DNA from 3 places in the Chelatococcus sp. CO-6 genome. Region 1 is predicted to be linked to each of the others. Evidence: predicted binding sites of a transcription regulator. Region 1 holds the regulator's gene; each other region holds the start of a gene.
The links. Region 1 encodes PhoB, which activates phosphate uptake and scavenging genes when phosphate is short. Its sites were predicted from a motif close to TGTCATNNANCTGTCAT; they were not measured.
Positions count from the first base shown of each region.

Region 1 (3,271 bases):
GACGAGGTCGTCACCATGAGCCTCAAGCGCGCCGGCCTCTACGAGGAGGTGAAGGACCGCCTCACCTCGCCGGGCACCGGCCTCTCCGGCGGGCAACAGCAGCGCCTGTGCATCGCCCGCGCCATCGCCGTCAATCCCGAGGTCATCCTCATGGACGAGCCGTGTTCGGCGCTCGATCCCATCGCCACCGCGAAGATCGAGGAGCTGATCGACGAGCTGCGCGAGAACTACACCATCGTCATCGTGACGCACTCGATGCAGCAGGCGGCGCGCGTCTCGCAGCGCACGGCCTTCTTCCACCTGGGCAAGCTCGTGGAGGAAGGATCGACGGAACAGATCTTCACGGCCCCGCAGGACAAGCGGACGCAGGACTACATCACCGGGCGCTTCGGCTGAGGCCGCCGCAGGAACAAGGATTGCCGACGATGACCGATCATATCGTCAGCTCGTACGACGTCGAGCTCGACACCCTGCGCAGCAAGATCGCCGAGATGGGCGGCATCGCCGAGAAGATGCTGGGCGACGCGACGATGGCCCTGGTGCGGCGCGATGCGGCCCTCGCCCAGGCGGTGATCGCCGTCGACGAGCGGCTCGACGCCCTGCAGCACGACGTCGAGGAGCGCGCCGTGCTCACCATCGCCAAGCGCCAGCCGATGGCGGTGGACCTGCGCGAGATCGTCTCCGCCATCCGCGTGGCAGGGGACATCGAGCGCGTCGGCGACCTCGCCAAGAACACCGCCAAGCGCGTCGTCGCCATCAGCAACGAGATGCAGCCGCAGAAGATCGTCGGCGGCGTGCAGCACATGAGCGACCTCGTGCAGGCCCAGCTCAAGGACGTGCTCGACGCCTATGCGCAGAAGGACACGGCCCGCGCGCTCGACGTGTGGCAGCGCGACGACCGCATCGACGCGCTCTACACCTCGATCTTCCGCGAGCTCCTGACCTACATGATGGAAGATCCGCGCAACATCAGCTTCTGCACGCATCTCCTGTTCCTCGCCAAGAACATCGAGCGCATCGGCGACCACACCACCAATGTCGCCGAGACCATCCACTATCTCGTCACCGGCAAGCCGCTCGCCGCCGAGCGGCCGAAGAGCGACGAGTCGAGCTTCACCACGGTGCCGGTCGCCGGCCAGCAGTAAGCGTCGATCACGCGTAACGGAAGGACCGATGGGACCTCGTATCCTCATCGTCGAAGACGAAGAGCCGCTCACACTCCTCCTGCGTTACAACCTCGAGGCCGAAGGCTACACCGTCGACGCCGTCGCCCGCGGCGACGAGGCCGAGGTGCGCCTGCGCGAGCAGGTCCCGGACCTCGTGTTGCTCGACTGGATGCTGCCGGGCCTATCCGGCATCGAGCTGTGCCGGCGCATGCGCGCCCGGCGCGAGACCGAGCGGCTGCCCGTCATCATGCTCACCGCCCGCGGCGAGGAGGGCGAGCGCGTGCGCGGCCTCGCCACCGGCGCGGACGACTATGTCGTCAAGCCCTTCTCGGTGCCGGAGCTGCTGGCGCGCGTGCGCGCGCTGCTGCGCCGCGCCAAGCCGGGCCATGTGGCCACCCTCCTCACGGCCGGCGACATCGAGCTCGACCGCGAGACCCGGCGCGTGCGCCGTTCCGGCCGCGAGCTGCACCTCGGCCCCACCGAGTTCAAGCTGCTCGAGTTCCTGATGCAGAGCCCCGGCCGCGTGTTCACGCGTGAGCAGCTGCTCGATGGCGTCTGGGGCCACGACGTCTACATCGACGAGCGCACGGTGGACGTGCATGTCGGCCGCCTGCGCAAGGCCATCAACCGCGCCCGCAAGCCCGATCCCATCCGCACGGTGCGTGGCGCCGGCTATTCCTTCGACGAGACCTTTTCGCACGCGGAGTGAGGGGCGGCGGTGCCGGCCGCCCGTCCGCTTCCTCGCCATCAAAGAAAAAGGCCGGAGCGTCGCCGCCCCGGCCTTTCGTTTATCTTAAAGCCCGCTGCGAGGCTCAGGAGCGCATCACCTTCTTCTCGCGCCGGCGGTCCGCCGCCGGCTGGTAGGCGATGCGCGCATGGTGCGCGCAATAGGGCATGCCGAGCAGGGAGCGGGCGCCGCAGAAGCGGAAGTCCGGCGTCGTCGGGTCGCCCATCGGCCAGCGGCACATGGCTTCCCGCAGCTCCATGATGGTGACGCGCTCGCTCAGCGGCACGACCACCTCTTCCTGCGGCTGGAACTGCTGCTGCGGCACCGCCTCGGTCTCGAGCTCCGGCGCTGCGGCGAGGGCCGTGTTGCCGCGCACGACGGTCTGGCCCGACGGCTGCGCCATGGGATGGCTCGGGCTGCGTGTGGGCGCCGCCTTGCGTGGCCGGGATGCCGCCGGGGCCGCCGACTTGGCGCGGCCGGAGAGGCCGAGCCGATGCACCTTGCCGATGACGGCATTGCGCGTCACGCCGCCGAGCTCGGCAGCGATCTGGCTGGCGCTGAGGCCCTCGGTCCAGAGCTTGCGCAGCAGCTCCACCCGCTCGTCGCTCCAGGTATTGCTCTGATCGCTCATCGCTCTCTCCGCCCGGCTCGTCTCGGCGCGCGCAAGGGAAGCGCGAAAGAGGCTCTCGCCTCGTCGCATCCTGCTGCAGGTAGCGCCGATAGGGAATTGGCCACACGATATGTCGTGGTCTGTGGCTCGGAAACTACAATATGAGGGAAGGCGCGAGCAAGGCTTCGCGCCGGCCGATCTGCGTTTTCCCCAAGATCATGACAGCAATCGGGCGCCGGCTGATCGATCGTATCAATGCGATTGAATTGACAGGCTCCGTGACCCATCTAAAATTGTGGACGGTGCCGCCCCTGCCCGGGCGGCACTTTGATTTTCGGGAAAATCCGAGGCGTCCGGCGGCAGGCCGGCGCCTCATCGCGGAGACGAGAGACGTGACTTCGCCGCTTCTGCAGACCTATGCGCGGGCCGACATCGAATTCGAGAAGGGCGAGGGCGCGTGGCTCGTGACGCGAAGCGGCGAGCGATACCTCGATTTCGGCGCCGGCATCGCAGTCAACGCCCTCGGCCATTGCCATCCGCATCTCGTCGAGGCGCTGACCGCGCAGGCCGGCAAGCTCTGGCACACGTCGAACCTCGTGCGCATCCCCGAGGGCGAGCGGCTCGCCCAGCGGCTGGTCGATGCCACCTTCGCCGACAATGTCTTCTTCACCAATTCCGGCGCCGAGGCGCTGGAATGCGCCATCAAGATGGCCCGGCGCTACCATTCGTCCAAGGGCCAGCCCGAGCGCTTCCACATCGTCACCTTCG
Region 1 covers NZ_CP012398.1:1,978,248-1,981,518, forward strand. Annotated here, with positions in the region: gene pstB (phosphate ABC transporter ATP-binding protein PstB) at 1-396, shown strand, start outside; gene phoU (phosphate signaling complex protein PhoU) at 426-1,145, shown strand; gene phoB (phosphate regulon transcriptional regulator PhoB) at 1,174-1,875, shown strand; gene AL346_RS09300 (GcrA family cell cycle regulator) at 1,979-2,524, opposite strand; gene AL346_RS09305 (aspartate aminotransferase family protein) at 2,896-3,271, shown strand, end outside.

Region 2 (3,271 bases), 600 kb from region 1:
CAACCTGTTCGGCGGCAGCGGCTTCACGGCCATGCGGCAGGTCATCGACATCTCCGGCGACGGGCCGAACAACCAGGGCCGGCCAGTCACCGATGCCCGGGACGAGGCCGTCGCCCGCAACATCACGATCAACGGCTTGCCGCTGCTCTACAAGCGCTCGAGCTACATGGATATCGCCGATCTCGACATCTACTACCGTGACTGCGTCATCGGCGGCCTCGGCGCCTTCGTGGTGCCCGTGCGCGAGATCGAGCAGTTCCCGGACACCATCCGCAAGAAGCTCGTCATGGAGATCGCCGGCATCGGCGAGCCCACGCCGCAGGTCGAGCGCACGGCCGCGGAAAAGAAGGCCTCCTGCCTCGTCGGCGAATGGCGCTGGAACGAACGCATGGGGAACTGAGGCATCGGGCAGGGAAGCCCTCAGCTCCGCCGGCTGAGCCAGCGGAAGCCGATGAGCGTCCCTGCCGTCGCCGCGACGCACAGCGCCAGCGCCCACCAGGTGCCGCCCCGCGTCTCGAGGAACGGCAGGTCGGCCGTGTTCATGCCGAAGATGCCGGCGACGAAGGCCGGCGGCAGGAAGAAGGTCGTGATCAGCGACAGCACGTAGAGATTGCGGTTCGCCGCCACCGCGAGGCGCGCCGAGATCTCGTCCTGCAGCAGGCGCGCCCGCTCCTGCGCCGCCGCCACGTCGTGGACCGCGGCGTCGATGCGCTCGATGAGCGGACCGCACAGGGCGACGAGCCCGAGCGGCAGGCCGCGCCCGCCCTCGTGCGAGAGCCGCTGGAACAGCGCCCGCAGCCCCGTCAGCCGGCGGTGGCAGGCGGAGAGCTCCCGCCGCAGCGGCCCGAGCGCCCGCATCTCCTCGTCGACGTGGTCGGCGAGCACCCGGTCCTCGACGCGGTCGACGGCATCGGCGAGGCGGTCGCCGGCATCCTCCAGGTGCCCCAGCACGCGGCCGACGATGGTTGCGAGAAGATCGCCGACCGCCGGGCACGGATGGCCGTGCGACACGCGCTCGTGCGCCTCGGCCACGGCGCAAAGCTTGTTGCGGCGGCCGCTGATCAGCAGGCGTTCGCCCACGATGCAGCGCAACTGGCCGAGATCGTCGCTGCGATGGTCGAATTCGAGGATGTTGTCGCTCACCACGATGCCGACGAAGGCACCGATGGCGAGCACGCGCTGGTGGTCCTCGGCGTCGAGCATCAGCCGCCTGAGCGGTTCGGGCACGGCGGACAGGCCGGCGAGCCACTGGCGGGCACGCACGTCGACGAGATCGATGTGCAGCCAGAGGAAGCCTTCCGCAGGCAGCGCCATCGCCGCCGCCGCGTGCTCATCCACGGGGCGGGCGTTTCCCTCCGCGTCGAAGACGTGGCCCCAGACGAGGCCGGGAAAGGCGGGAAAGACGTGGCGCGGCAGCGCGACGGTCAAGGCATGCACCCCGAAGAGCGGAACGGCCTTCACCCATGGCGTGCGCCCGTGACACTTGCGTGACAGCCGGGAAGAAGGACGGGCGCGGCGGCGGAAAAGGCCGATTGCGCGAAGGCCGCAGCTTTCCTAAGACCATTGCAGCGCCGCGAAAGCGGGCCTTTTTCCGGCCTCCAGCGAAAGCCGCCATGACTGAGACGACCGAGACACCCGCCGCCCCGCTCACCATCGCGCTCGTCGCCCACGACGCGAAGAAGGCGGAGATGGCCGCCTTCGCCGAGGCGCACCGCAACGAGCTCGCGGGCACGAAGCTCTATGCCACCGGCACGACCGGCGCGCGCGTCATGGAGCGCTGCCCGGAGTTCAGCGTGACGCGGCTGAAGAGCGGCCCCCTCGGCGGCGACCAGCAGATCGGCGCCCTGATCGCCGAGGGGCGCATCGACATGCTGATCTTCTTCGTCGATCCCCTGTCGCCACATCCGCACGACGTCGACGTGAAGGCCCTGATGCGCCTCGCCCTCGTCTACGACATCCCGATGGCCCTCAACCCCGCCACCGCCGCCCTGCTCCTGCCCGTCACGGCGCCGGCCTGACGGCTCACGGGCCGCGCGGTGTCGCTATAGCCCTTTCCGATTCAATTGAATCGGAAAGGGCGTCTATCTTTTTGAGAATATAGCATTTTTTTCGCCGAACCGGCATCCGCTTCGGCGGAAAATGCTCTAAGTGCCGCGCGGCTTGGCGCGCGTCGTCGGTGCGGCGCTGACCGGATCCTCCGGCCAGGGATGCTTGGGGTAGCGGCCGCGCAGGTCGGCGCGCACGGCGGCCCAGGAGCCACGCCAGAAGCCGGGCAGGTCGCGCGTGATCTGAATTGGCCGATGGGCTGGCGACAGGAGCTCGAGGATGAGCGGCACGCGCCCGCCGGCGAGCGTCGGATGCCGGTCGAGCCCGAACAGCTCCTGCACCCGAAGCGCGATGGACGGCCCCTCCTCGGCGCCGTAGTCGACCGGAATGCGCGACCCGGTCGGCGCCTCAAAATGGGTCGGCGCCTCGGCATCGAGCCGGCGCATCAGCTCCCACGGCACGAGGCTGCGCAGCGCCGCGTCGAGATGGCCGGCGTCGATCCCGGCAAGGCCGGTCACGCCGACGATGTGGGGGGCGAGCCAGTCCTCGACGTTTCGCGCCAGGGCCTCGTCCGTGAGATCGGGCCAGGGCTCGCCCTCGGCCCGGCGCAGGAAGGCGACCCGCCCGCGCAGCTGCTGCTGGCCCTTCGTCCAGGGCAGGCCATCGGTGCCGACGGCCGCGACGCCACGCGCCAGTACCGCGGCGGAGGCCTCGTCCGCCGGAACGGCGAGCGGCTGCTGCGCGAGGACGAGGGCGCCGAGGCGGCGCAGCTTGCGGGCGCGCAGGGCCCGGGCCGCCCGGTCGAACACCACCTCTTCCACATTCTCGATGTGATGGCCGGCGACGGCCTCGATGCCGGCCGGCGTGATCGGCGCGGCGAGCACGATGCGGGCGCTCGCGCCGCCGCCGGCGATCTCGGCGACGGCAAGGAAGGGTTCGCGCGCCAGCCGGTCGGCAGGTTCGACGAAGGCGCCGCGTCCGTTGGCCAGGAGGAACTCGCCCGCCTTGCCGCGCGCGCGGGCGATGCGGTCCGGATAGACGAGCGCGACGAGGGCGCCGGGCTCGTCGTCCGCCACCTCGGCCGGCAGCCCCGCAGCAGCGGCCTGCCGCGCCCAGCCCGCCGCCGCGCGGCGCATGTCGGACGCCCGGCGCGAGCGGTCGGCCCGGAAACGCTCCAGCCGCTCGACGAGATCCGTGCCGCTGCCGCCGAGCCCGCGCTCCACGA
Region 2 covers NZ_CP012398.1:1,378,705-1,381,975, forward strand. Annotated here, with positions in the region: gene AL346_RS06525 (DUF1194 domain-containing protein) at 1-400, shown strand, start outside; gene AL346_RS06530 (CorA family divalent cation transporter) at 421-1,428, opposite strand; gene AL346_RS06535 (methylglyoxal synthase) at 1,614-2,018, shown strand; gene hrpB (ATP-dependent helicase HrpB) at 2,145-3,271, opposite strand, start outside.
Region 2: the regulator PhoB is predicted to act here: its motif matches at 1,477-1,493, upstream of AL346_RS06530 (CorA family divalent cation transporter).

Region 3 (3,271 bases), 1.7 Mb from region 1:
GAGGTCGGCGGCGCGGCGCGCCTCGATGACGACATCCGCCTGGCTGGCAAAGCCGTTCGCCGCCGTCAGCGGCCCTTCGCCGAAGACGAGCGGCAGCCATTCGCCGGTGCCGTCGGCGTCATAGCGGGCGACATGGAGCGTGCCCCTGTCGAGCAGGTCCATGTTGGCGGCGCGGTCGGCCGGATCGACCCGGCCTTCGGTGACGAACTTGTAGACGTAGTCGAAGCGCTCGTCGTCGCCCTGGTAGACGACGAAGCGTCCGTCCTTGTTGACGATGTTCGCCGCGCCCTCGTGCTTGAAGCGGCCCATGGCCGTGCGCTTCTTCGGCACCGAGGTGGGGTCGAGCGGGTCGATCTCCACCACCCAGCCGAAGCGGTTCGATTCGTTCGGCTCCTTGGCGAGGTCGAAGCGGTCGTAGTGCTGGCCCCAGTTGTAGGAATTGCCGGGCACGCCGTAGCGCTTCAGCGCCGCCTCCTCGGGGTGGCCGTCGGCCTTGCCCCAGAAGTAGCCGTTGAAGTTCTCCTCGCACGTCAGCCAGGTGCCCCAGGGCGTGATGCCGCCGGCGCAGTTGTTGAGCATGCCGCGCACCTTGCGCCCCTCCGCATCGTAGGAGGTCTTCATGCGCTCGGCGCCGGCGGCGGGGCCGGTGATCTCCATCTCCGTCTCGGCGGTGATGCGGCGCGCATATTTCGAATCCGGCACCACCTGCCACTTGCCGTCCACCTTGCGGACCTCGATGACCGAGCCGCCGTGCGCCATCATCTCGATGTCGACGAGCGCCTTCGTCATGTCCTTGAAACGGACGTCCTTGGTGTGCTGGGGCGGGATGCCCGGGAACATCAGCTCCTCGTTGGTGTATTCGTGGTTCACGACGAGGAGGCCGTGCGCCGACGGGTCGGCGGCGTCGGGCAGGGGGATGTAGCCGAGGAAGTCGTTGTTGTAGCCGAACTGCCCGGCCTGCGCCTCGGCGCTCTGGCTCTTCGGATCGAACGCCGACGCGCCGGGCAGCACGGGGTCGCCCCAGCGGATGAGGATGTCGGCGTCATAGCCCTCGGCGACGTGGTGCCGCTCGTCGACACCCGCCGCCGGCTCCTTGAAGCGGAAGGCCGAGGCGTCGGTCTCGGCGCGCGCCTTCTCGGCCGTGGTGAGCGCCAGCGGCGAGACGGTGGCCGAAATGGCGGTGACGGCCAGCGCCCCGCGCATCAGGTCGCGGCGGCTGAAGCGCTGGGCGATGATCTCGCCCATGCTGGGATTGTCGCTCGTGTTGCGGCCGAGGTTCTCTGATTCCTCGTAAGCCTGGGAGCGGGTCAGCTCAGCGTCGGTCATCCTGGGATCCCCCGATGGAAAATCAGCCGCTCACAGTTAGGGCCGGGGCATGTCCGACGGATGACACTACGTCCCGCGGTCCACTGTAACCGATGACGCCCGCAGACGACGTTTCTCCATCGGCCATGGCGCCTGCGAGACCGAGGCCACGGTGGAGAAGGACCCTGAAACGAAACAGCCGGGGCCCGAAGACCCCGGCTGCCATATTCCGGTGCGGGCGGCCGGAAGGGCCCCCCGCGCTGCATCAGACCGAGTAGTACATATCGAACTCGACCGGGTGCGGCGTGTGCTCGAAGCGGATGACGTCCTGCATCTTGAGCTCGATATAGGCGTCGATGAAGTCGTCGCTGAACACGCCGCCGGCCTTGAGGAAGGCGCGGTCCTTGTCGAGGGACTGCAGGGCCTCGCGCAGGCTGGCGCAGACGGTCGGGATCTTCTTCAGCTCGCGCGGCGGCAGGTCGTAGAGATCCTTGTCCATCGCCGAGCCCGGGTCGATCTTGTTCAGGATGCCGTCGAGGCCGGCCATGAGCAGGGCCGCGAAGCCGAGGTAGGGGTTCGCCGTCGGGTCGGGGAAACGCACCTCGACGCGCTTGGCCTTCGGCGAGTTCGTCCACGGAATGCGGCAGGAGGCCGAGCGGTTGCGCGAGGAGTAGGCGAGGAGCACCGGCGCCTCGAAGCCCGGGACCAGACGCTTGTAGGAGTTGGTCGACGGGTTGGTGAAGGCGTTGATGGCCTTGGCGTGCTTGATGATGCCGCCGATGTACCACAGGCATTCCTGGCTGAGGTCGGCATATTTGTTGCCGGCGAACAGCGGCTTGCCGCCCTTCCAGATCGACTGGTGCACGTGCATGCCCGAGCCGTTGTCGCCGTAGACCGGCTTCGGCATGAAGGTGGCCGACTTGCCGTAGCTCTGGGCGACGTTGTGGATGCAGTACTTGTAGACCTGCATCTGGTCGGCCATCAGCGTCAGCGTGTCGAACTTCATGCCGAGTTCGTGCTGGGCCGAGGCCACCTCATGGTGGTGCTTCTCGACCTTGACGCCCATGGCAGCCATGGCCGCGAGCATCTCGCCGCGCATGTCCTGGCCGGCATCGAGCGGCGGGACCGGGAAGTAGCCGCCCTTGGTCGGGATGCGGTGGCCGAGGTTGCCGCCCTCGTAGTCCGTGTCGCCGTTGATCGGCAGCTCGGCCGCATCGAGCTTGAAGCCCGTGTTGTAGGGGGTGGCCATGAACTTGACGTCGTCGAAGACGAAGAACTCGGCTTCGGGGCCGACGTAGATGGTGTCACCGAGGCCAGTCGACTGCAGGAAGGCCTCGGCCTTCTTGGCGATGCCGCGCGGGTCGCGGTTGTAGGCCTCGCCCGTGGTCGGCTCGAGAACGTCGCAGACGATGGAGAGCGTCGCGGCCGAGAAGAACGGGTCGACGGTGGCGGTGGCCGGGTCCGGCATGAGCAGCATGTCGGATTCGTTGATGGCCTTCCAGCCGGCGATCGAAGAGCCGTCGAACATCGTGCCTTCGGCGAAGATTTCTTCGTCGATCATCGACACATCGAAGGTGACGTGCTGCCACTTGCCACGCGGATCGGTAAAGCGGAAGTCGACATACTTGATGTCTTCGTCCTTGATCAGCTTGAGCACGTCCTTAGCGCTCTTCATCATTATCATCCTCTAGTGGAACTGGCCGTCAGCGGCCCGTGGGGTGGCGTAGGTTGGATCAAATCGCGTCCGTGCCGGTCTCGCCGGTGCGGATGCGGATGACCTCCTCGACCGTGGATACAAAAATCTTGCCATCTCCGATCCGGCCCGTCTGGGCCGCCTTGCGGATGGCCTCGACCGCCCGGTCGACCATCTCGTCGGCAAGCACGATCTCGATCTTCACCTTGGGCAGGAAGTCGACGACGTATTCGGCGCCGCGGTAGAGCTCGGTATGGCCCTTCTGGCGGCCGA
Region 3 covers NZ_CP012398.1:3,724,268-3,727,538, forward strand. Annotated here, with positions in the region: gene AL346_RS17465 (PhoX family phosphatase) at 1-1,326, opposite strand, end outside; gene glnA (type I glutamate--ammonia ligase) at 1,571-2,980, opposite strand; gene AL346_RS17475 (P-II family nitrogen regulator) at 3,039-3,271, opposite strand, start outside.
Region 3: the regulator PhoB is predicted to act here: its motif matches at 1,376-1,392, upstream of AL346_RS17465 (PhoX family phosphatase).